4 regions of the Bacillus sp. C1 genome follow, and region 4 is predicted to be linked to each of the others. Evidence: riboswitches for the same ligand, from Rfam matches in the RefSeq annotation. Region 4 holds a riboswitch; each other region holds the start of a gene.

Region 1 (7,480 bases), on a different contig from region 4:
GTCACTAGAATTGTAACAATTTTCAAAAGAGGTGGAAAGTATGAAACATTTTCAACCTTCCGAGATTGTAACTTCGTTACCAACACAGTTTTTCGCTTCGCTTGTTGCAAAAGTTAACAAAGTGGTTGCAGCAGGTCACGATGTTATCAATCTAGGGCAAGGTAATCCAGATCAGCCAACACCGCCGCATATCGTAACAGCTTTACAACGTGCAGCAGAAAAAACGGTTCATCATAAATATCCGCCATTTCGCGGACATGAAAACTTAAAAGAAGCCGTTGCTACGTTCTATGAGCGTGAATACAGCGTCAAAGTTAACCCAAAAACAGAAGTTGCTATTTTATTTGGTGGAAAAGCAGGACTAGTAGAATTACCACTTTGTTTCACAAACCCTGGTGATACAATCCTTGTACCCGACCCAGGATATCCTGACTATTTATCTGGTGTCGCTTTAGCCAAAACAAGCTTTGAAAAGATGCCGTTATTAGCAGAAAATAATTTTTTACCAGATTACACAAAAATCGATAATTCTATTGCTACACAAGCAAAATTAATGTTTTTAAATTATCCTAATAACCCAACTGGTGCTATCGCGTCAAAAGAGTTCTTTGAAGAAACAATTGCATTTGCGAATAAAAATGATATTTTAGTCATTCATGACTTTGCTTATGGAGCAATTGGTTTTGAGGGTAACAAACCAACTAGTTTCTTACAAGCAGATGGTGCAAAAGATGTTGGCATTGAAATTTACACACTATCAAAAACATTTAATATGGCCGGTTGGCGCATCGCCTTTGCTATCGGTAACGAAAGTGTCATTGAAACGATCAATTTACTACAAGATCATATGTATGTCAGCATTTTTGGTGCTGTACAAGAGGCAGCTTGCGAAGCACTACTCGGTTCACAAACTTGTGTAAATGAGCTGGTTGAACGCTATGAATCACGAAGAAATACACTCATTTCAGCTTGTCATTCAATTGGCTGGGATGTTGTCGCACCAAATGGTTCATTTTTTGCATGGCTTCCTGTTCCTAACGGTTATACATCGGAACAATTTACCGACTTATTACTAGAACAAGCACACGTAGCAGTTGCACCTGGAGTCGGATTCGGTGAACATGGCGAAGGCTACGTTCGCGTTGGATTATTACATACAGAAGAACGACTACAAGAAGCCATTCAACGAATTGATAAATTAAAAATTTTCAAAAAAACATTGACATCCTAAAAAAACTCTGTCAAAATTCAGATAACGAAAAAATTCAAACATTTCAAAATACTTCTTATCAAGAGCAGGTGGAGGGACGAGCCCGACGAAACCCGGCAACCGATCTACAATTGTAGACACGGTGCTAATTCTCGCAGCATTACGCTGACAGATAAGGAGCTGGTTGTAAAAAAACCTCTCCTTAGCTGAGAGGTTTTTTTATTTAACTAGGAGGTTATAAAAATGAGTGGAATAACAGCAACCTATTTAATCCATGATGATTCTCATAATTTAAACAAAAAAGCCGAGCAAATTGCTCTCGGTTTAACAATTGGTTCATGGACTCATTTACCACATTTACTACAAGAACAATTAAAACAACATAAAGGTAATGTCATTCATGTTGAAGCGTTGAATGACCAAAAACGTGTAAATACATATCTTGAAAAAGAAGTAACACGTGGACTCATTAAAATTCATTATCCATCACTAAATTTCAGCCCAGATCTACCGGCCATTTTAACAACAACTTTTGGGAAATTATCACTAGATGGTGAAATCAAACTAATTGACTTAACATTTTCAGACGATTTAAAAAAATATTTTCCTGGTCCGAAGTTTGGTATTGAGGGCATTCGAAATCAGTTAAAGGTCCATGACCGTCCACTTCTCATGAGCATTTTCAAAGGAATGATTGGACGCAATATCGGATATTTAAAAACACAGCTTCGTGATCAAGCAATTGGTGGTGTAGATATTGTAAAAGATGATGAAATCTTATTTGAAAATTCATTAACACCACTCACAAAACGAATTTCTGCTGGAAAAGAAGTATTACAGTCTGTATACGAAACATATGGGCATAAGACTTTATATGCAGTAAATTTAACAGGGCGTACCTACGATCTAAAAGAAAATGCAAAACGTGCCATCTCAGCTGGTGCAGATGTTCTTCTATTCAATGTATTCTCGTACGGACTAGATGTATTGCAATCTCTTGCTGAGGATAAGGATATTTCTATTCCTATTATGGCGCACCCTGCTGTTAGCGGTGCTTATACATCATCAAAATTATATGGGATTTCTTCACCATTGTTACTTGGAAAATTACTTCGTTATGCTGGTGCAGACTTCTCTTTATTTCCATCACCATACGGCAGTGTTGCATTAGAACAAAAAGAAGCTCTTCTTATTACAAATAAACTAACTGAAAAAGATCCGTCTTTAGAACAAAGCTTCCCTGTTCCATCAGCTGGCATTCATCCTGGTTTTGTTCCATTTATCCTTCGAGATTTTGGCAAGGATGTTGTCATTAATGCAGGCGGTGGTATTCACGGTCATCCAGCCGGGGCACAAGGCGGAGGAAAAGCATTTCGAGCAGCAATTGATGCCACTTTGCAAGGAATCCCATTGCGTGAAGCAGGTAACACTGATTTACATGCTTCACTGCAATTGTGGGGAAATCCATCTCACGAGGTGAAACTATGAGTCTTCAAATTTTTTGTGACTTCGATGGTACGATTACGAACAATGATAATATCGTTGCCATCATGGAGAAATTCGCTCCACCAGAAGCCAAAACAATTAAACAAAAGATTCTATCACAAGAAATATCTATTCAAGAAGGGGTAGGGAAACTATTTTCCCTTTTATCTACAAGTTTACAAGAGGATATCACTACTTTTATAAAAGAAACCGCGGTGATTCGCCCTGGATTCCAAGAATTTGTACAGTTTATTCAAACAAATCAAATTTCACTTCACATTATATCAGGAGGAATGGACTTTTTCGTCTATCCCCTTCTAGAAGGAATCATTAGTCCTGAACACATTTATTGTAATACGACTAATTTTTCCGGTGAAACAATTAAAGTGAACTGGCCACATCCATGTGATGAACATTGCAAGAATCAATGCGGTCTTTGTAAATCAACATTAATTCAGCGATTAAGTTCAACAAACGATTTCAACATTGTCATTGGAGATTCAATTACCGATTTACAAGCAGCAAAACTTGCTGATAAAGTATTTGCTCGTGACTTTCTTATCACAAAATGCCAAGAACACCAAATTTCCTATACAGCATTTGAAACGTTTTATGACATACAGACAGAAGTTAAACAATTGCTTGAGGTGATAAAATGAAACAGCTTTTTCACAAATGGGAAGAGTTAAGTAAACTAAAGAAAGAATTAACGGATCGCAACTGGTTTCCTGCTACAAGCGGAAATATTTCAATAAAAGTAGGCGACGCTCCAACTACCTTCCTTATTACAGCAAGTGGAAGAGATAAAACGAAAATTACGCCTGATGATTTTCTATTAGTTGATCATACAGGAAAGGCTGTTTTAGAAACCGATTTACGCCCTTCCGCAGAAACCTTGTTGCACACTCATATTTACAATCATACAGAGGCTGGATGTGTCTTACATATTCATACAATTGATAACAATGTGATTACAAACATATATGAAAAAGAAGTTTTACTTTCGAATCAAGAAATTATTAAAGCTCTTAATATATGGGAAGAAGGAGCATCTATCAAAATTCCAATCATTGAAAATCATGCTCATATTCCAACGTTAGGAGAAGATTTCCGAAAACATATTCATGATGATACTGGGGCTATATTGATTCGCAATCATGGCATTACCGTTTGGGGAAAAGATAGCTTTGATGCAAAGAAAAGATTAGAGGCATATGAGTTTTTATTCCAATTTTATATAAAACTATTATCAATTCAAGGAGGCGTTTCACATGGCGCAAATTCGTATTCATGAACGAAACACACGTATTGAAAATGAAGTGGAAGTGGAGCAATTTTTACAAGGAGAAGGTGTTTTATATGAGAAATGGGATATTTCAAAACTTCCCTCTCATTTACAAGAGAACTATTCCTTAACTGATGAAAACAAAAAAGAAATTTTAACAGTATTCTCAAGCGAAATTACTGATGTTTCAGAACGCCGAGGTTATAAGGCGCACGATGTTATTTCCCTTTCAAATACAACGCCTAATCTCGATGATTTATTAATTAACTTTAAACAAGAGCATCATCATACTGACGATGAAGTACGCTTTATTGTCAGCGGACATGGTATTTTTGCCATCCAAGGTAAAGATGATCGCTTTTTCGATGTTGAACTTGAGCCCGGTGATTTAATCTCTGTACCAGAAAATACAAGACACTATTTTACTTTACAAGATGATCGCCAAGTTGTAGCTATTCGTATTTTTGTTACAACAGAGGGCTGGGTTCCTATTTACCCCGCTATTCGCGGGCAGTAAGATCTCCCACGATGGGTGGGAAATCTTACTGCCCATAAAAGCCCAATTGGTGGGGGATAATAAAGCCTTCCACTAATTAAAGTTTCACTTTACTAAGGTAGTTAGTTGAATAAAAGGAATCGGACCCCCTTTTCCATCCTTTTATTCACTCTACATATATACATCCTCCTATGGAACAGGCTTATTTCATAAATATGAAATAAGCCTGCTTTTTTATTTTCTCTTGCTTTGTAATATCTCCTGATAGATGAGTAATATCTACAGAACTTTTTTATTTTCACTTTATCAAGTACGTTTCTCAATAAATTTTGAACATTCTTTGAACTTTTTCTGAAAATTCCGTTTAATTTGTGTTATAATACAAATAATAGAAAATGAAGCGAAAATAAAACTGCAAAAAAAGAGGGGGAAGAACATGAATGTAATTCTAGCACTTATATTCGGAGTTACTTGTGGAGCTATTCCTGCTATTCTCGGGGCAATTATGGAGGAATTAGAAATTGGTATATTTGGTTTTGTCGCATCTTCTGTAAGCGCTTTACTTTTCGGCTTGTATGGTGCTATTCCTGTCGCTATACTCTTCACATTATATATACTACGTCATGCGCGCACAAAGCAATTCAGTCGAAACCATATGGCCCAAATCATTCCATTTCCAATTGAACGCTCTCGCCGTGCTTCCAGCTTATAATTCCATTATTTTATCCTCACAATACATCTACTTTCTTATACCCTGTCTGTATCGAATTTAGCTCCCAGGTTTATTTATCATGTTTTAAACATAATAAAAAAGTCCTCCACCGAGGACTTTTTTATTTATTATCTTCTAAAAACTGAAATAACTCTTGTAAATGAAGAGCATCTTCTCCGTAACTAACAGATACATAACATACGTCATCAATTTCAGCATACATATACAAATCAATGCCTTCACGATCATACTTTAAAGCTAAGTAAAATTCCATTTCTTCTAACATTTTCTTTGAAGTTCGAATAACATAATGGCCATTTTCATCACGTCCGTATTCAAACTTTGGCTCAAAATCATATTTTTTCCTAAATGCTGCTTGTTGCTTATCATTAATCGGCGTACAAGTTGTCCGCTGCACAGCATCAATTATCCCATCGAATTTTTTCAAATCCATCCTATTACCCCTTTATGTATTTTTTATATAATACTTGTGTGCCACTGTCTTCCTCTCCAGCTTCTACTAATTGTTCATATAAACCTTTTGCAAGAGTTAAACCTGGGACAGGTAATCCTAATTTTTCAGATTCATCTAGTGCAATTTTCATATCCTTCATAAAATGTTTCACATAAAACCCTGGTGCAAAATCCTCTTTTAACATGCGCGGGGCTAAATTACTTAATGACCAACTACCAGCTGCTCCTGTTGAAATACTCTGTAATACTTTATCTGGATCCAATCCTGCTTTCTTTGCATAAGCTACCGCTTCACAAACTCCTATCATATTAGAAGCAATCGCAATTTGATTGCACATTTTTGTATGCTGTCCACTTCCTGCCGGCCCTTGTAACTGAATGTTCTTTCCTAGTTTCTCAAACAAAGGTAAACAAACTTCATATACATCTTGGTCTCCACCAATCATAATGGCAAGTTTACCTTCTTTTGCCCCAATATCTCCTCCTGATACTGGTGCATCAAGCGTATACACATTCTTTGTTTTTCCAGCTTCATATATACGTTTCGCTAGCGTTGGTGTAGATGTTGTAAAATCAATTGCAATTGTCCCTTCATTTGCATTTGTGAGAATTCCTTCTGTTCCAAAATAGATTTCCTCCACATCATGCGGATACCCTACCATCGTCATAACAACATCTACATTCTGTACCAATTCTTTTGGTGAATCACACCAATGTGCTCCTTCTTTTAATAAAGGAGTTGCCTTTTCTTTCGTACGGTTGTACACATATACTGTATAACCACCTTTTAATAAATGGTGTACCATACTCTTCCCCATAACACCTATGCCAATAAAACCAATTGATGAAATTACCTGTTTCATCTACTCATCCCCTTTGTTCTATTAAGTCGCTGACCATCTTCCTAAATTCCTTATTCAAATCATCATTTATGCCATTTTGTACATTTGAAAATAAAATAACAAACGTTCTATTATCTTTATTAAAGTTATTAAATGTATTCCAACCAGCAACTACACCATGGTTATGAAAATAATCAGGGTAAATATAAAAACTGAATGCATATTTTCGTTCTGGTGGAGGCGTAAACATCATTTGTATACTCTTCTCTGAAAGAAGTTTTCCATTTATAATTGCTTCATCCAACTTCTTCATATCCCCAACTGTAGTATACATCTCACCACAGCCATATAACCAATCCATCGCTAATTTTGGTGCAGGTACAAGCGCATTGTCTTTCTTTGTATATCCTTTCGTAAAATGTTGATCTCCTGGCATCATATTCCCCATGCCTGATTCATACATTTCTGCCCGTGCAAATATATTTTCCTTTACATATTCCCCTAGAGGCTTTTTAGATATATTTTCTATAATATAAGCCAACACCATATAATTATAATCCGTATACGTCCATCCAGTCCCTGGCGGAAACTCTACCTTTTGTTTTCCTATCCATGTAACTAAATTTAAGCGTGATGTAGCATTTACTTTTCCCTTCCCCTTCCCTGGTAAACCAGAAGTGTGTGTTAGAAGATGGTATAATGTAATATTTTTATCCGCCGGAAATGAAGGGATATATTTATTTACATTGTCCTGAATATTTAATTTCCCTTGCTCTTGCAACTGTAAAGTCGATGCTGCCACCACAGTCTTAGTAATAGAACCAATACGATATTTTGTTTGGGGCGTATTTTCAATTTTGCTTTGAACATCCGCATACCCATACCCTTTATTCAGCACAACATAATCTTTATCCGTCACGAGAACCGTCCCATTAAAACCTTTGTCCTTTAAATATTGATCTAACTTTTGTGCCAC
Region 2 (7,480 bases), on a different contig from region 4:
AGTGCTGTTCTTTTGAGATTAAGTTAATAACGTCAAGCCTAAATCCTCTAACACCTTTATCCAGCCAAAAATGCATCATTTCATATACTTCTTTTCGAAGCTGTTCATTTTCCCAGTTTAAATCAGCTTGTGTTTTATCAAATAAATGTAAATAATATTGCCTTGTCTTTTCGTCATATTCCCAAGCAGAACCACCAAATTTAGATTGCCAATTATTCTTTTCATCACGCCATATATAGAAATCACGGTACGGACTATTTTTATCTTCGCGCGCCTTTTTGAACCAACCATGCTCCGTTGAACTATGATTAACAACAATATCAAGCATAATATCAATGTCACGTTTTTTCGCTTCTAGTAAAAGTTCTTCAAATTCCTCCATCGTTCCATAAGACGGGTCTATAGAATAATAGTCGCTCACATCATAGCCATTATCATTTTGCGGTGAACGATAAATTGGCGTTAGCCAAATATAATCAACACCAAGCTCCTGTAAATAATCTAACTTCTCTGTGACACCTTTTATATCGCCCGTCTCTGTATTGTAATAGCTATTAAAGCTTTTCGGATAAATTTGATAGACAACACTTTTCTGCCAATCTTTCATGTCAAACTTCCTCCTACTTCTTTTTTATTCGTTTTGCAAATAACCATGTTAAAACAAATGGTACTACTACTGCGACTATCATCCCAACAACAAACATCGGAATCGATTTCGGAATGATGGAAATAAATGCTGGTAATCCCCCAATTCCGATCGCTGGTGCTAATACCCCATTTAATGTAATGAATACAGCTGCTAGTGCCGAACCAATAATTGCTGCATAAAACGGAAATTTATTTCGTAAGTTTACGCCAAACATCGCTGGTTCTGTAATACCGAAGTACGCTGAAATTGCGGATGTAGACGCCATACTTTTATCATTTTGATTTTTAGAAATCCAAAACATCGCCAGCGCAGCACTACCTTGTGCAATATTAGAAAGTGCAATCATCGGCCAAATGAACGTACCACCATGTTGTGCGATTAACTGTAAGTCAATTGCAATAAACATATGATGCATCCCCGTAATTACAAGTGGTGCATATAGTGCGCCAAATAGAATTGCACCAAGTACTGGTACTGTTTCATATACACCAACTAATCCAGCCGTTAGTAAATCACCAATATGACGTGTAACTGGACCGATAATTCCTAGTGCTAGTACACCAGTCACAACGATTGTCGTAATCGGCACAACTAATAGTTGAATCGCATTTGGTACATGTTTTTTTAAGAAAATCTCAATTTTACTTAATACAAATGCCGCTACTAAAACCGGTAATATTTGTCCTTGATATCCTACCTTTTCAATTTGGAAAAGACCTAAAATGTCAAAGTACTCAATCTTTTGCCCATCAAGTCCCGCTGCTGCTTTCCCATAATTCCATGCATTTAATAAATCCGGATGTACAAGCATTAATCCCATTACAATCCCAAGTATTGGACTTCCACCAAAACGCTTCGTTGCTGACCACCCAACAAGCGCTGGTAAGAATACGAATGCTGTATTTGCCATCAAATTAATTAAATCCCATAATCCGCCTAAGTTCGGATATACTTCTAGTAAATTCTTTCCATCAAAAAATAAGTCCTTAGCACCTAATAAATTATTAATCCCCATCAATAAACCAGCAGTAACAATCGCTGGTAAAATCGGCATAAATACATCAGAAAATATCTTTACAAATTTTTGCATCGGATTTAACTTTTGATTCCCCGAATCCTTCACATCCGCTACTGTCGATTCCTTCATACCTGTAAGCACAATCAATTCCGCATATACGCGGTCCACATCTCCTGGACCAATAACAATTTGAAACACACCAGCGTTATGAAACGCTCCTTTCACTAAAGAAATCGCTTGCAATTTATCGTTATCTATTTTACTTTCATCCTTTAACGCAATACGAAGTCTCGTTACACAATGAGCTGCCTGTTCAATGTTCTCTTCCCCGCCAATATATTTCAGCACCTCTTCTGCTACTTTCCGATAATCTTTGGCCATCTCCCATCCCTCTTTTCTCTTTTTTTGATACCGTTTACAAATACATATTAACTCGTATATATAAGTTAGTCAACACTCGTATATACGAGTTTGCGAAATTTTTTCTTATTCCCCCAAAACGCAAAAAAAGGAGATGAAACTTTATCGTTTCATCTCCTCATTTTCTCCGAGCTACATCTGAAAAATGAAAAATATCAAGTCGATGCCGTGACTCTGTATATTCAAACTGGCTTCCATCATAAAGATGCGTAAAGTTTTTGACAACAACAACATAATCTGTACCATTCAAATCTAAATATTTTTGATCATCCTCTGTACAAGGCTGAACTTCAATAACACGCTGTGCATAACTAATATGTAATCCTAAATCTTGTTCAATATATTTATAAATCGAATTCTCAGCAATTTCTTTTGTTAATCCGGGAATATATTCAGATACAAAATAGTTTACATCTAAAATTACATTTTCCCCATCAATATTTCGAACACGTTTAATATGATCTACCTTTGTTTTCGTCTTTACATTTAATGATTTTGCGATTTCTTTCGAGACTAACAATTGTTCCTGTTCTACAACACTCGTTATACATTTGCGCCCTAATCGTTCGTTTTCCTCTTGAAAACTCACAATACCGCCAAAGTTAAATTCAATATTTTTTCGTTTTAAAACGAAAACGCCTTTACCGTGAATCTTTTGTACGTACCCACGTTCCTGTAATAAATCAACAGCTTTTCTTACTGTCCCACGGCTTGCTTCATACTGTTTCATTAATTCTGTTTCAGAAGGAATTTTACACCCTTCTTTTAACTTGCGATTATCAATTGAATCACTTATCTCCGTATAAATCTGCTCATACTTACTCATCATCTTGAATAACCCCTTGCCACCTTCTTTTTCTACTTGTATTATAGCATGCCAGAAAATTAGTTTTTCCTCTTGATTATTTTACACATTAGCTATACAATATTCACATATTTTACAAAAATCAAAATTAACAAACTCTTATCAAGAGAGGTGGAGGGACTGGCCCTATGAAACCTCGGCAACCCCTATGTTATTTAGGTAGGTGCCAATTCCTTTAGAATTTAAATTCTAAAAGATAAGAAGAAGCGATATTGTGTATTCAAAAACCTTCTTCTTATCGAGAAGGTTTTTTATTATTTTCATACTTTCATCCTTATCAAGAGAGGTGGAGGGACCGGCCCTATGAAACCTCGGCAACCCCTATATTATTAGGTAGGTGCCAATTCCTGCGTTTAAAGCGACAGATAAGGCGATGATTTTCTATCAAAGTAATCATCCCTTTCTTCGTATAGAAAGGGGTGATTTTTTATTACCACATAACTAAATTACAACTAAAGAGGAGATGAGTTATTTGGATATTTTCCATGAACAATTTATTTACCCAAAACTTTCAGGCACGACATTTAAAGAAATTTTAGAGAAAGTTTCCACCGACTTACTTATACAGGGATTTGTAAAAGAAACCTTCTCACAAGCTGTCCTAGAACGAGAAATGCATCATCCAACAGGTCTCCCCACCGGAAACATCGGGGTAGCAATTCCTCATACTGATTCTTCACATATTATACAACCTGTCATTAGTGTAATTACATTAGAATCATCTATCCCTTTTACTCTTATGGGAAATCTCGAAAAAGAAACAACAAATGTGCAAGTTCTGTTCTTACTTGCATTACAAGACGGTAGACAACATATTCAAATACTTAAGGAAATTATGAAACTTATTCAACATCCACAGCAGCTTCAACAGCTAACTGCTGCATCTACAAAATTAGAGATTATAAACTCTATTTCAGCTCTTACTATTTAAGGAGGAAAAAAAACATGAGAACATTTCATATTTTAACAGTTTGTGGTTCAGGTACAGTCAGCTCTACTATGGTTTCAGAAAAACTAAAAGAGGCTTTAAGCGAAGATTATATTACGATTACGACAACTGAGGTTAAGCCGACACAAGTCGAACAGTTTTTGGAAGAAAGACAATATGACTTTATTGCTTACACTACACCTATCCCTCAAAACCTTTCTATTCCAACCATTAATGCTGTTGGATTTTTAACTGGTTTTGATGAAGAAAGTTTTTTAGAAGAAGTAAGACACGTCATTCATACCATTGTAGAAAAGGAAACTATCACAAATTTATAAGACGGGTGGATTGATACAAATGGAGCTAGAATTTCTTAAAAAGATTTTTGACACATTTGGTGCATCTATTTTTGTACCAATTGTTATTTTTATAATCGCCATTGCTTTAAAAGTAAATCGTAAAAAAGCTTTTTATTCTGCTTTATACGCAGGTATCGGCTTACAAGGCTTCACTCTTTTACTCAATGCTTATATCCCTATTATTATGCCTGTCGTTCAAAATATGGTGAAAAGTACAGGAGTCAGTCTTCCAGTATTTGATATTGGCTGGCAAGCTAGCTCTATTGTTGCCTATTCTACGGAAGTTGGAATGATCTTTGTAGGCGTTGCACTATTACTTCAAATCGGATTATTTTTAATAAAATGGACAAACATTTTCCAACCTGGAGATTTGTGGAACAATTATTCCTACATGGTATGGGGCTCTATGATTTATTTAGTTACAAATAACTTATGGTTGGCTTTTGCTTGTATGATTACACTCAATCTTTACAGTCTTCTTTTTGCAGAACTATTATCCAAAAGATGGTCTACATATTTTCAGTATCCTCGCTGTGCGATTGTACAGCTACATCATGTTGGGAGTATTCCATTTGCAATTGGATTAAATCGTCTTCTAACAAAGATAGGTGTTGGAAAAGTAAATGCCAATCCAGAAGTTCTAAAGAAAAAACTAGGATTATTTGGAGAACCTATTTTTCTAGGGCTCTTTCTCGGTGCTAGTATCGGAATTTTAGGGAACTTTCATTCTCTTAATACGTTAAAAGCATGGGGACAAATTACTACTGTAGGAATTTCAACCGCTGCTATTATGACTATTTTTCCAAAGGTTTCAGGGATATTTGCTCAAGCTTTTTTACCACTTACAGAATCTGCAAAAAAAAATATTAACAAAGATAAAAATAACCCAAGAGATTGGTATTTAGGTGTAAATGATGCAATGGGATATGGTGAAACCGCTACACTAACAACTGGTATCTTACTCATTCCAATTATGGTTATACTAGCATTAATTTTACCTGGAAATGAAGTACTCCCTATTGTCGATCTAATTGCACTCCCTTATATGGTTCAAGGAATAGTAGCAATTACAAATGGAAATATTTTTAAATCTATTCTAATTGGTGTAATTTGGTTTAGCTTAGGCCTTTATATGGCAACGTACACTGCACCAATATTTACAGAAGTTGCACAACAAGTTGGAGTAACCATTCCAGCGGGTGTCCTTCTGATTACAAGTTTCGGAATTCTTACATCTCCTGTAACAGGACTAATTTTTTTAGCATTTTTATCAAAATCTCCTTTCTGGATTGGGGGTATACTTCTTCTTTATATTGTCACATATGTATTCTTTAGAAAATACAAACTGGATATCCAAAACTATTTAGAACATGCCAATGATTTACCTTTGCATGATTCTGTAAATATAAAACAAGCTAAAATGTAAGTTTTACCAACACCAAACAAATCAAAAATGTTCATGCATTTTCAAACAAAAATATATGTACTTATAAATTTTTTTCTTTTCATTCTAAAAGACATGTAGTATACTAACTTCAAAATCAGAGGAGAAAGGGAGCAAAGAACTATGCTTACGAATACAACTGTAGTTACATTTGCACAAAAACATCATCATCATACGTAAACCCTTGAAACCTAGCGGAAAAATTCACGCGTAGGTACAAGGGTTATTCCCGTTGTACCTACACTTCGGCAAAGAGCCATGTAGGTATTTTTTATCTACATGGCTCTTTTTTATTTTCCAAAAATGCTAGTAAAAAACGATGAGTAAGCAAAACTACTACAAAGGAGTTATACAACTATGGGAACAAAAAAATGGGGTTTATGGATTTTAACAGCATTTGTTGTTGGAAATATGGTTGGCGGCGGCGTATTTATGCTTCCAGCAAATTTAGCGCAAGTATCAGGTCCGATGGGATCAACACTTGCATGGACAATTACTGGGCTTGGTGTATTTATGATTGCTCTTGTATTTGGAAACCTTGCCGTACGTAAACCGGAGTTAAAGGCTGGTCCACAAAGTTATGCACAGGCAATGTTTACTTCTCAAAAAATGGGTAAAGCAGCTGGATATAGTATGGCATGGGGATACTGGGCTGCTAACTGGGCTGCTACAGCTTCTGTTATTATTTCATTTGCGGGGTACTTGTCTACATTCTTCCCAGTATTACAAAGTAAGCAAATTCTTTTTTCACTAAACGGTTTTTCATTAGAACTTGGAAAAGGATTAACATTTGCTGTATGCAGCATTGTGCTCTGGGGCATTCAATACATTCTTTCTCAAAATATTGATCGTGCCGGTAACATGAACTTACTTGCAACAATCGCAAAGATTATTGGATTTACAATGTTCATCGTTATTACATTATTTATTTTTAACGCCTCTAATTTTGGTGATGGTCAAACATTTATGAATGAGGCCGGGAAATCAATTCCATTAGGCGGACAAATAAACGCTGCTGCGATCGCAACGCTTTGGGCATTTATCGGAATTGAGTCAGCAGTGATGCTGTCTAATCGTGCCAAGTCACAGCGCGATGTAAAAAAAGCAACGATTTTTGGATTAATTATCGCTCTTCTTATTTACATGGCAATTACCTTACTTACGATGGGCGCTCTTCCGCAAGATGCGTTAAAAGAATCACAAAAGCCACTCGTTGATGCATTAAGCCTAGCAATTGGTAATAAAGGTGCTTACATTATGGCACTCCTTGCACTTATATCATTGTTCGGATCTACTGTAGGATGGATTGTTGTCAGTTCAGAAGTACCTTATCAAGCAGCAAAGAACGGGCTTTTCCCACAATTTTTTGGCAAAACAAATAAAAAAGGAAGTCCTTCAAATTCGTTGTTTGTTACAAATATTATGACGCAAATTTTCTTATTCTCAACAATATCTGGTACTGTTTCAGAAGCTTATAGTTTTGCGATTGTTGTTGCGACTTTAGCATATTTAATTCCATATCTTGTTTCTACTCTTTACCAGTTAAAACTCGTTGTTACCGGGGAAACATATGATATAACACCAGGTTCTCGCATAAAAGATGGAATCATTACTGCGCTAGCACTTTTATATTCTCTATGGGTAATTAAAACTGGAACAGCTGATTTAAAAACATTTTTCTTAGGCATTGGATTATTTGTATTAGGACTTATTCTTTATCCATTCCTTATGAAAAAATCGGCACCATCTACACCGATCCAGAAAAAAGAATAGAGTAAGTTAATCAAAAAGAGGCAA
Region 3 (7,480 bases), on a different contig from region 4:
TGGCATCAGTAGTGACTCCTTTTATAAAGAGAAACTTTAAGTAGCTAGGTTCTTTATCTTCACTAAATATGAAACAATCCCTATCTATTACATTACCTAATGAAGGCTTTTCTCCAATAAATAAGAGGACCCACCTATTTAACATATAGGAGTCCTCTATGCCTTTTAAAGCAATACATATGCAATTGGTGTAATAATAACTAATGTTAAAATCGTTCTTTGAATATACAAAATAATAAGTTCTGAAACTTTTAACGGAATGTCTGTAGATAAAATACAGGGGATAGACGCAGAGAAAAATAAAATAGATGATACTGATACAACTGCAATGACAAATTTAGTTACAAGCGGTGCACTAACGACAAGTAATGATGGTAAAAACATCTCAGCAATTCCAACTGATGCTGCTTTTGCGGCTAGTTCGGCCTCTGGAAGTTGCATTAACCATGTAAATGGATAAAAAATATAACTAACCCAATCAAATACCGGCGTATATTTTGCTAATAAGATACCAATTAATCCAACAGACATAATAGATGGCAAAATTCCCATCGTCATAATGAACCCATCTTTAAGATTAACCAAAATATTTTTCATCACACTTGGTGCAGATTTCGATACTTCTAATGCATCTTCCCAAGCACGTTCTAACATCTTCTCTTTATAAACTGGTTCTGGAAAACCTTCTTTTGTAATATATGTGTCTGGTTTTGTTCGTAATGGTGGGATCCTTACAGTGATAGCGGTTACAATAAATGTGACGATAAGTGTAGTCCAAAAATATAAATTCCATATGTGCATAATATGTAACGTTTTCGCAATGATGATCATAAATGTTGCCGAAACTGTTGAGAAACCTGTCGCAATGATCGCCGCTTCTTTAATTGTATACTTCCCCTCTTTATACACACGATTAGTAATTAGTAACGCCAAAGAATAGCTCCCAACAAACGAAGCAACTGCATCAATTGCTGATCGTCCTGGTGTTTTCCAGAGTGGCCTCATAATCGGTCTACAAAAAGTACCGATAAACTCTAATAAGCCATAACCAACTAATAATGCTAGAAAGGCCGATCCAATCGGAACAAGTAAACTTACTGAAACAACTAGTTTTTCATATAAAAACGGCCCTACATCAGGAGCAAAAAACCATGCGGGCCCTACTTTAAAACAGTACAATACCCCAAATACGACTCCAACAACTTTTAAGAATGAAAAACAAATATCTACAATCGATGCATTCCATTTCTTTGTATAAAACGGATATACTGCACCAATTGCCATTACAAATAAAGCATAGTACGGTATAACGAATGGGACTGCAGTCCGAATCCAAGATACAATGTGATCAATCATAATTGATGAAGCACCATTGATTGTAACAGGAACAAAAAACATAAAAATACCGACCAAACTTGCAAGAATAAAACGAAGAATAATTCTTTTCTCCTGCCCTACTTTTACTGTTTTGTTTTCTAATTCAATTTCGCTCAATTCCTCTACACCTCCAGTTATCTGAATATTCTATATAAATAGTCTATATTCCTCTTTTTTCTGTAAATAACAACTGTACAGTGTAAAATAAACAATCTATCAAAAAAGAATGGGAGCTATTTCCCCATCCTTTTTCGATACTTATTATGACCATCGATCTCGCCGAAAGGCTCAAAACCGTTGTATTTGTAGAAGTTGTTGAGTTTATTATTATTTGCAACACAATCCAGCTTTAAGAACGTTTTGTCAGCGTGCAGTTGATCTTGAATCCACATCAAAGTCTTTTCACCTATTCTACTTTTCATATACTTAGGAATAATCGCCAATCTATGTAAATATAGTGAATCAGAGAGAGCATCTTCTCCAAAAATATGACGATCCCATTCGCTTTGTATAGGAGATACTGTGAAAGTACCTATCATTTCATTTTCTTTTACAATAATGTAAGTGTTTTTATTGATTACAGCTTGAATGATTTCTTCATCATCTCCACCTTCTAAAAGATATTGCCACTGATCGATTCCTTTCTCTTTTAACCACTTAGCAACTTCTTTTAGCATATTAATAATGAAAATACTTTCATCGTTATGTGCAGTTCTAATTTGATAACCTTTAAGAGTATTTTGAGGCAATTTTTCTCCCTCCTTTTTATTGAAAAAAACTATCAATCTACCTTTAATAAGGAATATAAATTTTCTCCTCGTGATTTAAAAAGTTCTAGATGTTCTTCAAGTAACTTTTCACAATCTTCTTCTAAAATTTCAAGTGTCTTGTTAACGAAATTCCAATTCAAGCAACCAGACAACCATAATAGTGAGGATAATCTTTCATAATTAGTCGAATCTAAGAAATCTCCTGAACCATATCCCTTCAAAAATGCTTCAGCAACTTTAGGACAAACTTCATGTGAAGATATCCCTTTCGTCCGAGAATACCATTTCATAAGCCAGGCTAATCCTTCAATTCTGTCTCCATAGTTAATTGATTCAAAATCTACAATCCCGTTCATGTTACGCTTATCATCCCATAGGATATTAAGCGGATTTAAATCTGATTGCATAATAAAATTCAAATTGTCCGAATGCGCTGTAGCTATATGGTATTCCGCCAATTCTAGATAATTTTGTAACGCTTTATTGCACGTACTTACGTTACTTTGCTGAGTTATCTTATTACGAAGTAATGCTATAAATTCTGTATATCCGACCAAATGAGATTTTTTTATAAACGCGGCACTTTCAAAACTACCCGAAATATCATGACACTTTCTTGCCTCTCTACCAAATGCCTCGGCAATATTTTCATCACAATATGTAATATGTCTACCTTCTATCCATTCCGATAATACAAATCGATACATTTCATCATTCCATATAAAAGAAATAAATGGATGACTCGTAGATGGTTGTATAATTCTCATAAAAGGAATGTCATGTTCTCTTAAATAATACGAAAACCGTATTTGTTCTTCTAATTGCTTATTTGTTATATGCCCGAAAGCAGGATTTCCTGTTCGATTTTCACCTAAAAATCTTGCGGAATATCGTTTTCCATTCACGCTAATTTTATAATGTAAATCTTTATGCCAACTACCTTCGTGTAAATTTTTTTCTATTTTTAATGTATGAATCTCTTCAAAGTAATTCGTTACTACTTTCTTGACCATTTGTTCTTCTTTTTTTAATCCATAAATTAAAGTCATACTTTCCCGCCATTCCTTTACCTTTTTATCCCTCTTCCAGTCACATCAAAAAAAAGGTTTAGAGACTCCTTTCTCCAAACCTTTTATAAACGAATATCTCTGTACTGTAGCTCACATTACTGATTTCGCTGCACCTCTCTAAATTCCTCCTTAATTTTATCCAATGTTCCCTCTTCTGTAAGTAAGCGATACGCCGTGTAAGCTAAAGCTTTTGCTGATGTAAACAATGCTTTATCTCCAAGTTCCGAACGAGCTGCTTCTCTAAATTCATTCGTATGTGCAATTAAATCATCTGGACCAATTTTGATATAAGGGTGAATCGTTGGTACAACTTGACTCACATTCCCTGCATCTGTTGAACCGATGCCCAGCCTTTCTTTACGATTTACCTCTTCACCAAGGTTTTCTAATTCCTCAGCAATCACTTCATTAAATGTTTTTGTTACTAATAACTCATCAATTTCATTTTGGAACTGATTCACTTTTACTGTTGTCCCTGTTGCTAGTGCAGCTCCTTTCGCAATGTTTCGTACCTTTTCTGTCACTTCAGCGCACTTTTGACGTGTTGCTGCGCGAATAAAGAAACGTGCTGATGCGTAATCTGGAATAATATTTGGTGCCTTCCCGCCTTCTGTAATGACACCATGGATTTTCACATCTGACGGAAGCTGTTGACGCAGTGCGTTAATACCATTGTAAAGCTGAATAATGGCATCTAATGCATTAATGCCTTTCTCTGGTGAAGCAGCTGCATGTGCCGATTTTCCATAAAAGTGAAAGTCAAGTGGGTCAACTGCTAGTGATGGACTCGTTGTTGCTGTTTTTCCGCTTGGGTGAATCATAAGTGCAGCATCGATGTTATGAAACAATCCTGCCTTTACATAACTTGCTTTCGCACTTCCATTTGGTCCACCTTCTTCTGCTGGTGTCCCAAATACAACAATTTCACCGCCAACTTCCTCAATTGTTTCTGATAATGCAACGGCCGCCGCAACACTTATTGTTCCAATTAAATTATGCCCACACGCATGACCTAATCCAGGCAAAGCGTCATATTCTGCTAAAAAGGCAATTGTAGGCCCGTGTTTCCCTGAGCTTTTCCGTGCGATAAAACCTGTTTCATGTCCTGCTATATTGTGCTGAAGCTGGAATCCTGCACTTCCTAACAATAAACTTAACGTTCTAGATGCAAAAAACTCTTGGTTGCCGATTTCAGGATTCGCGTGAATATCATGACTTGTTTGTAAGTATTTTTCTTTATTTCTTTCTATACTTTCCGTAATCGTATTTCTGTGTGACGTTACTTGTGTTGTTGTCATTTTCCCCGTCCTCCTTTAAATTCACATGCAAAAAACCTCTTCCTAAAAGATAGAAAGAGGCTTAAAAATACAAATTCAAAAATAGCCGTCTTTCTTATCTTTCAAGTCCTTCACTTGCTGGAATTGGCACAGTATTCATATTGAATCCGCTGCCGAGGTTTCATAGGGCCAGTCCCTCCACCTCTCTTGATAAGAAATTTATTTTTATTTTCAAAAAATAATATGAAATTAATTTCATTCTAGTTTTATTCCGACTAAATGTCAAGGAATTCCGTTCTGATTTTACCGAATATCTAAAAATCCTTTTAAAACGCCAATTGTTTCAGGAGCTTGTAATCTTGCACATATATAAGGAAATTCTGGACTCCCTTCAAACATCATTTGAGATGTTAACGGAGCACCTACCCACAAGATTTCATCGTCAATTAGTAAAAATGGGAGCGATTTATTTTGCCTTTGTACTCTCACGTTTTTTAATGGAATTGGTCCATCGCTATAGATTGTTACCTGCGCCGCCATCCGCATTAACGCCTGCCATACTCTTTTATCTACTTGTCTTGTACTTGGAAGGGAAATGATAATTTTTTGTTTTGCTGAAAGAATATCTTTTAATAATCTATTCGTCTCTTCCAAATTCATTTGCATAAACCATTTTAAGCGTTTTGTAATTTTCCGTTCTAGCAATGGACGTGACGACCTGCGATCATATACATTTCCGTGTCTTTCTATGTGGGAAGTTAGATTAGATAGCGCTTGTTTTCTAGAAAGATTTCGCCGCATATACTGGCAATCCGATAACTGAATGAACTTCCCTCTTGCCCTCGTTACCGCAACGTTTACAAGACGATGATTTTTATGATCAAAAAACAGTACGCCAGGTCTTTCTTGCGGATAACTATCGACTGTATCAAAAATCATCATATCTCGTTCTGATCCTTGAAATTTATGAACTGTCGCTGCTAGAACAGGTGTATTTCGGTACTTTGTTTTTTGCAATATTTCTCTTATACATGTTGATAAAAAGCGAGACTGCGCGCGATATGGCGTAACAACTCCAATCGATTGAACACCATCTAACAATCCAATTAAAATCATCTGCATCGCAATTAACCCCGACATAATATTGAAACGAGAGCCAGAAGCCGCATCTTTTAAAGAATAAGCTCCCATTAAACTTGTATCAAATAATACTGTTGCTTCATTTGCAAATGGCTGTAATTGCGCTAATTCTTTCCTTGCTGAAACAGAAGGATGATCGAACACTCTATTCTTATAAATAAATGAGTTTGTAAATTTAGATATATCCGCATGCATACGTCTTTGCTCTTGTAGCATAAATAAATTCGGATGCGCTTCATAACTATTTACCGATTGCACAATCCCCGCATGATAAAACATATCTTCTCCTAACCACTTTCTAACAAGCTCGTGATTTGCCATCGCAATTGGAGGTAATTGTAAAAAATCACCACAAATGACAATTCGCTTACCAAGAGACGCCGCCAATGCGATTTGCGGCACATATGCCATACTCACTTCATCTACAACAATTAAATCAAATGTTCGTTCATAAATAAGAGAATCAATGGCACATTTTGATAGTGTTGCACCAATTACTTTTGCATTTTCAATATATTCTCTTTCTACTTCTTTAATTTTCGCTCTTTGTTTTCTAAGATCTCCTTCAATTTCTTGCATCCGCTTTTTATCAGAAGCAGTTGCTTTATATGATAAGATTTTTTGGCGAAGATCTTGACGCATTTCTTCTAAATAAAGCTTCTCTTCTCCCCATGAGCCATTCGTTGTTTCCACTAATCTGGAAGCTAACAGTGTATCATGATTACGTATATGTTCATGTTGACTAAACCCATAACGAACGATTTCTCCTGGTGTCCACTTTTCCTTCTTTTCGATTTGCTTTGTTACTTCACTCATTAACACATCCACGGCCGCATTACTATGAGCTAATACAAGTACTGATTTTCCTTTTTGGTAATGTGCTGAAATAACACGTGATAAATTATAAGACTTTCCTGTTCCCGGTGGTCCCCACACATACGTCGTCGCATTGTAAAAAGAACGATATGCAAGTTCATTCTTCTGGTTTTTCATCTTTTCTATATGCTTTGGTATGCTCTTTCCATCTAAAAGACGCTTTACCCGCTGACGCTTTTGTTTATCTTTTCGTATTTCTTTCAACCGCTCTTGCAGTTGTTCTAGTAACTGCCATGGCTCACTATATAAAATCGCTTCTCTTATTTCACCTTGTATATAATCATTTAATTTCAGTTCAATTTCTAACCCATGTACAGATAGCACTTCTCCCGTTGCTTCCTCACCATCAAATTCAATTCGAATGGGCGTACCATCAGGTAAGCTCACTTCCGAGATAAGCTGAAATACATATACCGTACTCTCATAATCTGTATATAAAAAACGGCCATTTATAATAGATAGCTTACTACCGCCTATCGTTTTCCAATGTTTAATCTCATATGCTAATGCTTGATGCCACTCTTTCATCGTTTCCGTTAATGAAGGAGTTTGCGAAGTTGTATTCATCTTTTTGTCTCCTTCCTTCTCTCCAAACATACTTTCTCACTATATCATAGAACGCCGTAAACTTTGTAAGGTTTTTATCTTGCTTATTTTCTTAATTTTCAATATTATGATACATATAAAATTTATGGAAAGAAGGAAGCCATCATGCCAGTAAGAAGAATTGAACACGTCGGAATTATGGTTGCAAACTTAGAAACATCCATCTCATTTTATGAGGAGGTCGTTGGACTAAAACTTATTAAACGCATGGGACATCCAGACCCAAACTTAAAACTTGCTTTTTTAGGTGTAAAAGACGCAAAAGAAACCATTCTTGAATTAATTGAAGGTTACAACCCTTCTCTTCCTGCAGAAGGAAAAGTACATCATATTTGCTTTAAAGTGGATTCATTAGAGGATGAAA
Region 4 (7,480 bases):
TTCACATACGGATGATTATTAAGTACACGTGAGACAGTTGATACAGATACTCCAGCCAATTCAGCAATCTTTCTTATATTGGTCATTTCGATCTCCCCTTTTCATAAAATTTCTCTATTGACCTGGTAAGCTTTCCACAATATATCCTTTCTTAGCAAATACATTTAGAAAGGATTTAAAACATATGACACGTCTAAAACTAGACTATATATTTTTTATTAGTGGCCTACTCATTCTATCTCTTGGAATTAATATGATGACAACGATTACCTCCTTTGGTCTTAGTCCTTATGATTCATTTTTTATCGCTCTATATCAAAACTTTGGAATTAGCATTGGCTTTTGGATTTTTATGATTAACTTTGCTTTCACACTTATTGTACTCTTTCTCAATAAAAGGCATATTACAATTGGGACAATTGTTACGATGATTCTTATTTCTGTTTTTGTTGATTGGATTGGTTCTATTACTGCTATTATGGATTCCATTCGCTTACTCCCAAAATATATAACACTTATATGCGGAAATCTATTTGTTGGCGCTGGAATTGGAATTTATGTATCAACACAGCTTTGTGCTGCGCCGCAAGAAGCATTCGTCTTAACTATGGCTGAAAAGAAAAAATGGACATTTCGCAGAACAGAAATTTCATTAGCCTTATTATTTTTGACACTCAGTTTCTTGTTAGATGGGCCTATTTATTTCGGAACTATTATTCTTTCCTTTACAACAGGCTGGATTATTCAAGCATTTATTCAGATCGGTACAGCAATTCTCCGCATGCAAAAAGCCTATTAAGCACTTAACGCTACAATAGGCTTTTTGTCATCTATTTCACTGAAAGACCGCTCCCAGAATATAATCATAGACCAGCTTCTTGTCATTCGGTAACGTAACCGGTTGAATCCTCTTCGTATCAAGAGCGATATTAGGATCTTTCAAACCGTTACCGGTTAATACTGCTACAATTTTGCTGCCTTTTGCAATTTCTCCGCTTTGCAGTTGTTTATAAACACCTGCAAGGGAAGCGCATGAAGCAGGTTCTGCGAAGATTCCTTCATACTGTGCTAACCATTCGTATGCCTCAAGAATCTCACTATCTGTTACTTCATCAATTTTACCTTGAGATTGTTCTGCAGCTAGGACAGCTTGCTCCCAACTCGCTGGATTTCCAATTCGAATTGCTGTTGCGATTGTTTCCGGCTCTTCAATCTTATGTCCATGCACAATCGCCGCTGCTCCTTCCGCTTCAAAACCACGCATCTCCGGCAAACCTGTACCAAGTCTTTCATGATACTCTTTGAACCCTTTCCAGTACGCTGTAATATTGCCCGCATTCCCAACTGGAATTGCTAAAATATCTGGCGCTTCTCCAAGCGCATCACAAATTTCAAATGCAGCTGTTTTTTGTCCTTCAATCCGATATGGATTAATAGAATTCACAAGTGTAATTGGTGATGAACCACTAAGCTCACGTACAATTTGCAAAGCATGATCGAAATTCCCATCGATACTTATAATCTCAGCACCATACATAACAGCTTGCGCTAATTTACCGTATGCAATCTTACCATTTGGAATGATCACAATACATGATAACCCAGCCCTAGCTGCGTATGCTGCTGCAGATGCAGATGTATTACCAGTAGAAGCACAGATGATTGCTCCACTTCCTGCTTCTTTTGCTTTTGCTACCGCCATTACCATGCCGCGGTCTTTAAAAGAACCGCTCGGATTTGCTCCTTCTATTTTCCCATAAATTGTTACGCCCCACCGTTTCGAAATATTTTCTAGTAAAACAAGTGGTGTATTACCTTCATGCAATGTTAAGGCTGGTGTCTTTTCCGTAATAGGTAAAAACTCCTTATACTCAGCAAGCAAACCTTTCCACATTACTTAGCATCTCCTTCGATTCGGTAGTTTGCTTTCACACAATCTACTTCTTCGTATGCCGTAAGTGTATGTAAAATATATTCATAGTCTGCAAGTGATGCCCGATGCGTTACGATAACAATCTCAGCCTTTCCTTTCTCCGCAAGTGGCATTTGAATAATTTTTTCAAAACTAACACCGCGTTCAGAAAATAGAGATGTAATTTTGGCAAACACACCAATCTCATCTTTTACGTGTAGACGTAAAAACTTTTTCACAAAAATTTCATCCGGTTCTTTTAATACCTTCTCATACTGCGGGGAAACCGCACTATTCCCTGTTACACCAAGACGTACATTTTGCATTACCGCAACTAAATCAGAAACAACTGCTGTCGCTGTTGGTAAACTTCCTGCACCAGGACCATAAAACATTGTTTCTCCTACTGCTTCACCATATACATATACGGCATTATATTCATTTTGCACAGCTGCAAGAGGGTGCGTATTAGGAAGTAATGTAGGCTCAACTGTTACCTCTAATTTTTCACCATCACGCTTTGCGAGTCCAATTAGTTTAATTGTGTATCCTAAGCTTTTACTATACGCAATATCTTCCTCTGTAATAGAAGTAATCCCCTTCACTTTCACGTCTCCAAGTTCTACATTTGTAGAAAAACCAAGAGTAGCTAAAATCGTCATTTTTCTTGCTGCATCTAAACCTTCTACATCCGATGTTGGATCTGCTTCTGCAAATCCAAGCTGCTGCGCTTCTTTTAACACGTCGTCATACGCTCTCCCTTCGTCAGACATTTTCGTCAGAATAAAGTTTGTTGTTCCGTTCACAATTCCCATCACTTTCGTAATAAGGTCCGAGGAAAGTCCTTCTACAATGCTTCGCAAAATTGGAATCCCTCCAGCTACGCTCGCCTCGTAAAATAAATCTGCATTATTTTCCTTTGCCACCTTCAAAAGTTCTGCTCCGTGTAATGCCATTAAATCTTTATTAGCAGTAACAACATGCTTCCCATTTTTCAAGGCTTGTAAAATATACACTTTCGCTTCCTCGATACCACCCATCACTTCAATGACAACATCAATATTAGGGTTATCTATAATTTCATTTGCATTTTTCGTTAATAGGGTAGAAGGTACTTGAATCTCTCTCTCTTTTTCAATGTTTTGTACTAATACTTTTGTTATTTTCACTGGGCAACCAACTTGGTGCATAAGACGTTCTTGATGATCCGTAATAATACGAACCACACCACTGCCAACTGTTCCAAGGCCTAATAATCCCACTTGAATTTCATTCATAATACTGTCCACCCCTCTAAAGAATTGTATTTAGATGCCATTATATAAGTTAAAATTCTGAAAAACAATGTATTTTGAACATTTAGAAAAATATAGAGCAATCTTTACAAAGAAAACGTTGCCACGTGTTATATAACGACCATCTTACAAAATATAAGGGGTTTCTTGATACACATAATAATTTAACCAATTTGAAAATAATAAGTTTCCATGACTCCGCCATCTTATGAGCGGCTTTTCAGATGGATTATTATGTTTAAAATAGTTTTTCGGAATTTTTATATCTAGTCCTCTTTGCTTATCACGTTCATATTCTTGTTTTAACGTATCACAGCTATATTCACTATGGCCAAGAACAAAAATATGCTTTCCATCTTGCCCTGTAACAAGATGAACACCTGCTTCTTCTGATGTTGCTAGCAATGTCAACTCTCGTACTTTTTCAATATCAGATGCGCGTACTTCCGTATGGCGTGAATGTGGTGCAAAAAAGAGTTCATCAAATCCTTGTAACAACTTCACATGTTTCTCTTGCACAATATGTTCGAATACACCAAACATCTTTTCTTCAAGCGGATACTTCGGAATGCCATAGTGATAATACAAGCCAGCTTGTGCTCCCCAACAAATATAGAGCGTAGATGTTACATTCGTTTTTGCATATTCCATTATGCGCCCAAGTTCTTCCCAATAATCTACCTCTTCAAAAGGGAGTGTTTCAATCGGTGCCCCAGTAATAATAAGACCGTCAAATTTTTCTCCCTCAATATCTCGAAATGTTTTATAAAAACTTGTTAAATGATCTTGTGCTACATTACGTGATATATGAGACTCCATATGGAGCAAATGCACATCTAATTGAAGTGGCGTATTACCGAGTAGCCTGAGCAATTGCGCTTCTGTTTCTTGCTTTGTTGGCATTAAGTTCAAAATTGCAATTTTTAAAGCACGTATATCTTGTGTTACAGCTCGTTCCTTTGTCATGACAAAAATATTTTCTTTTTGTAATACTTTACGAGCTGGTAAATCTTTATCAACGATGATCGGCATGCGCTTTGCCCCCAACTAATGCTCCCTCTAGGTCGGCAATAATATCAGAAACATCTTCTATACCAACTGATAAACGAATTAAATCGGAGGTAACACCTGCTAAACGCTGTTCTTCTTCACTTAACTGTCTATGTGTTGTACTAGCAGGATGAATCACACATGTTCTTGCATCTGCTACGTGTGTTACAAGCGTTGCCAGCTTCACATTTGCAATGAATTCTTTCGCGGGTTGTAATCCTCCTTTAATACCGAACGTTAAAACGCCACTTGCACCTTTTGCTAAGTACTTTTGCGCTAGTGAATAATTTTCATTACTGTCTAAACCAGGATAATTTACCCATTCAATACGATCATGATTAGCAAGCCACTTCGCAACTGCAAGAGCATTTTCACTATGACGCTCCATTCGTAAATGCAATGTTTCTAAACCGATGTTACTAATATACGCATTGAATGGGCTCATACAGTTTCCATAGTCTCTTAATAGTTGAACTCGAGCTTTCACAATGTATGCCGCCTGCCCAAATTTTTGCAAATAGCTTACACCGTGATAACTTGGATCTGGTTCAACAAGCTCTGGATACTTTCCATTTGTCCAATCAAAGTTTCCTCCATCAATAACAATCCCGCCTAGTGAACTTGCATGGCCATCAATATATTTTGTTGTTGAATGAACAACAATATTTGCTCCATATTCAAATGCTGGGCATAAATATGGTGTCGCTAACGTGTTATCAACAATAAACGGTACTTCTAACTGTTTCGCTGCAGCTGAAAACTCTTTAAAATTCAAAACATTCATCGCTGGATTACCAAGTGATTCTGCATAAATCAGTTTTGTCTTGTCATTTGCAAGTGCCACAATTTCATCAGCAGCTAAGTTGGGATTAAAGAATGTAACATCAATTCCCAATTTACGTAGACTAACTCCAAACAAGTTAAACGTTCCCCCATAAACGGTTGAAGAACAAAGTAAATGATCACCACTACTGCAAATATTTAAAACAGCTAGCATAATAGCGGCTTGACCAGAAGCTGTTGCAACAGCTCCAACGCCGCCTTCTAGCTCCGTTAATTTTTGTTCAAATGCTGCCAGTGTTGGATTCCCAATTCGCGTATAAATATAGCCTTCTGCTTCTAAATTAAAAAGAGCCGCTAAATCATCGGACGTATCATATTTGTACGTTGTACTTTGATAAAGCGGTAAAACACGTGGTTCACCATTCTTCGGTGTATAGCCACCTTGCACACAAATGGTTCCTTTCCCCTTTGACTCTCCCATTTCTCATTCTCCCTTCTTTTATACAAAATAAAAAACTGCTTCTTTCCCTAACAAGAAAGAAGCAGTTTGAAAACACGCTCTAAAGTCTCTTTCTTATCTCTCAGGGTTATTACCTGCAGGATTTGGCACAATTCCATTATTCGGCTGTTGCCAAGGTTTCATAGGGCCTGTCCCTCCACCTTTTCTTGATAAGACTATGCAATTACCGTTGATTTTATAGTAATAATTTCCTGATGTCAATTATTTTTCTGAATCTTTATAAAATATTTTATTAACAATTTAATGATTTATTCTTAAAATTCTAATTTAAAACCAAAAGAACTATCCTTTTAAAATCTCATATAACTCATCAAAAGTTTGAATCTCATAAGTTGGCACTATCCTGCTATCATTTAACTTCTTTTCAGGATTAAACCAGCAAGTATCTAACCCAGCTAGCTGTCCCCCTTTCATATCTGCACTTAAAGAATCACCGATAATTAATCCTTTCTCTACAGAAAAATTAGAAATTCGTTCAAAGACATAATCGAAGTATTCCTTCATTGGCTTTTGATAGCCCGTGTCTTCTGAAACAAAAATCCCCTTAAAGAGTGAATGTAATCCTGAATTACGTAAACGTTTATCTTGAGTCTTGGAAACACCGTTTGTAACAATATATAAGTCATATTTGCTTTGGAGATTTTGTATTAATTCAAATGCTCCATGAATGAGCTGATTCCCCTCTTCTAAATACCTACGATAATTCTGTTCAAACAAAGGTCCATCAACTTCTTGGCCGTACTCCTTAAATAAAACTGAAAATCGAGTATTCACTACTTCATCTCGGTCTATCTTTCCTTCTTCAAAGGATTTCCACAGACCTTGGTTTATCTTTTTATAATGTGCTGTAATTTCATCAGTTAAAAGGATTTTTTGTTCCTCAAACAGTAACTGTAAAGCCGCTCTTTCAGCTGCTTTAAAATCTAATAATGTATCGTCTACATCAAATAGTAATGTTTGATATTTCTTCATGTTGTTCCTCTCTCTTTCCGCTATAAAAACACATTTTTTCTTTTGTTCTCAAATAAATCGTATCACTCCCGCTTGTAAAAAGAATAGGAGATATCTCATACTAAATGAGAGGTGAAAAAATGAAAATAGAAAAAAGTTCAGATGAAATTTATAGTTATGTACAACGCTTCAAGTTCCAAACATTCTTTTCGTTTAATATTTTGCCATATATAGAAGTTCATTCATTTCAAAAGAAAGAGACCATTTGTAATGAAGGCGAGGAATTTCCCTATCTCTATTACTTCATTTCCGGAAAAGCAAAAATATATATGAGCCATCAGAATGGCAAGGTTTCCTTAATCAACTTTGTAAAAGCGCCATCGATTATTGGTGAGTTAGGATTAATTGGCGTCGAGATCGTAACAAAAGGAATCGAAGCCATGGAACCATGTATTTGTTTAGCTCTTCCCCTGAAAGATTGTCGGCATCTATTGTTACAGGACGCTCACTTCTTACAACAGTTGTGCAAATTCATTGGTGAAAAAACAATCATCCGAACTGAACAATATGCAAAAAGCTATAACTATCCTTTAGAAAATCGATTAGCGGCGTTTATTCTATTAACCGAGCAAAACGATTGTTATCTTGAAAAGCATACGGAAGCCTCTGAATACTTAAACGTTAGTTATCGCCATCTCTTATATGTATTAAAGCAGTTTTGTCAGCAAAATTGGTTAAGAAAAAACGGAAGAATGTATCTCATACAGGACAAAAAGCAATTACAAAGGTTAGCTGATGAGCTCGAGCGTCAATAAAATGGCAAAATTCCGCAAGCTCGTCCGCTAAGCTACTTCTTTATTCACAAACAACAAAAAAGCAGCATCAACACCATAAAGACGTTGATACTGCATATCGAGTAATGATTATTTTATTAATTAGAATGTGCTCGCTACTTTAACAGCTTTCTCG

What was found. Region 4 has a riboswitch for S-adenosylmethionine ahead of ACX5JI_RS20295 (bifunctional O-acetylhomoserine aminocarboxypropyltransferase/cysteine synthase). Riboswitches for the same ligand answer to the same signal wherever they lie in the genome.
Region 1: it holds a riboswitch for S-adenosylmethionine, as region 4 does, so the genes downstream of both, mtnW (2,3-diketo-5-methylthiopentyl-1-phosphate enolase) here and ACX5JI_RS20295 (bifunctional O-acetylhomoserine aminocarboxypropyltransferase/cysteine synthase) in region 4, are expected to answer to the same signal.
Region 2: it holds a riboswitch for S-adenosylmethionine, as region 4 does, so the genes downstream of both, ACX5JI_RS18370 (PTS sugar transporter subunit IIA) here and ACX5JI_RS20295 (bifunctional O-acetylhomoserine aminocarboxypropyltransferase/cysteine synthase) in region 4, are expected to answer to the same signal.
Region 3: it holds a riboswitch for S-adenosylmethionine, as region 4 does, so the genes downstream of both, ACX5JI_RS19090 (M20 family metallopeptidase) here and ACX5JI_RS20295 (bifunctional O-acetylhomoserine aminocarboxypropyltransferase/cysteine synthase) in region 4, are expected to answer to the same signal.

The regions. Positions count from the first base shown of each region.
Region 1 covers NZ_JBTMZT010000001.1:592,405-599,884, reverse strand. The annotation lists gene ACX5JI_RS03255 (pyridoxal phosphate-dependent aminotransferase) at 41-1,231, shown strand; SAM riboswitch class I at 1,284-1,389, shown strand; gene mtnW (2,3-diketo-5-methylthiopentyl-1-phosphate enolase) at 1,454-2,698, shown strand; gene ACX5JI_RS03245 (2-hydroxy-3-keto-5-methylthiopentenyl-1-phosphate phosphatase) at 2,695-3,354, shown strand; gene ACX5JI_RS03240 (methylthioribulose 1-phosphate dehydratase) at 3,351-3,989, shown strand; gene mtnD (acireductone dioxygenase) at 3,967-4,497, shown strand; gene ACX5JI_RS03230 (hypothetical protein) at 4,913-5,188, shown strand; gene ACX5JI_RS03225 (DUF3909 family protein) at 5,310-5,642, opposite strand; gene ACX5JI_RS03220 (NAD(P)-dependent oxidoreductase) at 5,647-6,525, opposite strand; gene ACX5JI_RS03215 (serine hydrolase domain-containing protein) at 6,530-7,480, opposite strand, start outside.
Region 2 covers NZ_JBTMZT010000007.1:49,129-56,608, forward strand. The annotation lists gene treC (alpha,alpha-phosphotrehalase) at 1-607, opposite strand, end outside; gene treP (PTS system trehalose-specific EIIBC component) at 621-2,048, opposite strand; gene treR (trehalose operon repressor) at 2,206-2,916, opposite strand; SAM riboswitch class I at 3,049-3,155, shown strand; SAM riboswitch class I at 3,224-3,324, shown strand; gene ACX5JI_RS18370 (PTS sugar transporter subunit IIA) at 3,425-3,883, shown strand; gene ACX5JI_RS18375 (PTS sugar transporter subunit IIB) at 3,898-4,218, shown strand; gene ACX5JI_RS18380 (PTS galactitol transporter subunit IIC) at 4,238-5,665, shown strand; gene ACX5JI_RS18385 (amino acid permease) at 6,041-7,456, shown strand.
Region 3 covers NZ_JBTMZT010000008.1:17,450-24,929, reverse strand. The annotation lists gene ACX5JI_RS19110 (hypothetical protein) at 1-12, shown strand, start outside; gene ACX5JI_RS19105 (YjiH family protein) at 166-1,494, opposite strand; gene ACX5JI_RS19100 (GNAT family N-acetyltransferase) at 1,611-2,126, opposite strand; gene ACX5JI_RS19095 (phosphotransferase) at 2,159-3,196, opposite strand; gene ACX5JI_RS19090 (M20 family metallopeptidase) at 3,313-4,515, opposite strand; SAM riboswitch class I at 4,607-4,711, opposite strand; gene ACX5JI_RS19085 (AAA domain-containing protein) at 4,798-7,107, opposite strand; gene ACX5JI_RS19080 (VOC family protein) at 7,222-7,480, shown strand, end outside.
Region 4 covers NZ_JBTMZT010000009.1:83,913-91,392, reverse strand. The annotation lists gene ACX5JI_RS20320 (LacI family DNA-binding transcriptional regulator) at 1-86, opposite strand, end outside; partial or broken gene ACX5JI_RS20315 (YczE/YyaS/YitT family protein) at 185-818, shown strand; gene thrC (threonine synthase) at 836-1,894, opposite strand; gene ACX5JI_RS20305 (homoserine dehydrogenase) at 1,894-3,189, opposite strand; gene metA (homoserine O-acetyltransferase MetA) at 3,334-4,239, opposite strand; gene ACX5JI_RS20295 (bifunctional O-acetylhomoserine aminocarboxypropyltransferase/cysteine synthase) at 4,223-5,521, opposite strand; SAM riboswitch class I at 5,612-5,716, opposite strand; gene ACX5JI_RS20290 (YjjG family noncanonical pyrimidine nucleotidase) at 5,843-6,532, opposite strand; gene yeiL (transcriptional regulator YeiL) at 6,652-7,326, shown strand; gene ACX5JI_RS20280 (FMN-dependent NADH-azoreductase) at 7,447-7,480, opposite strand, start outside.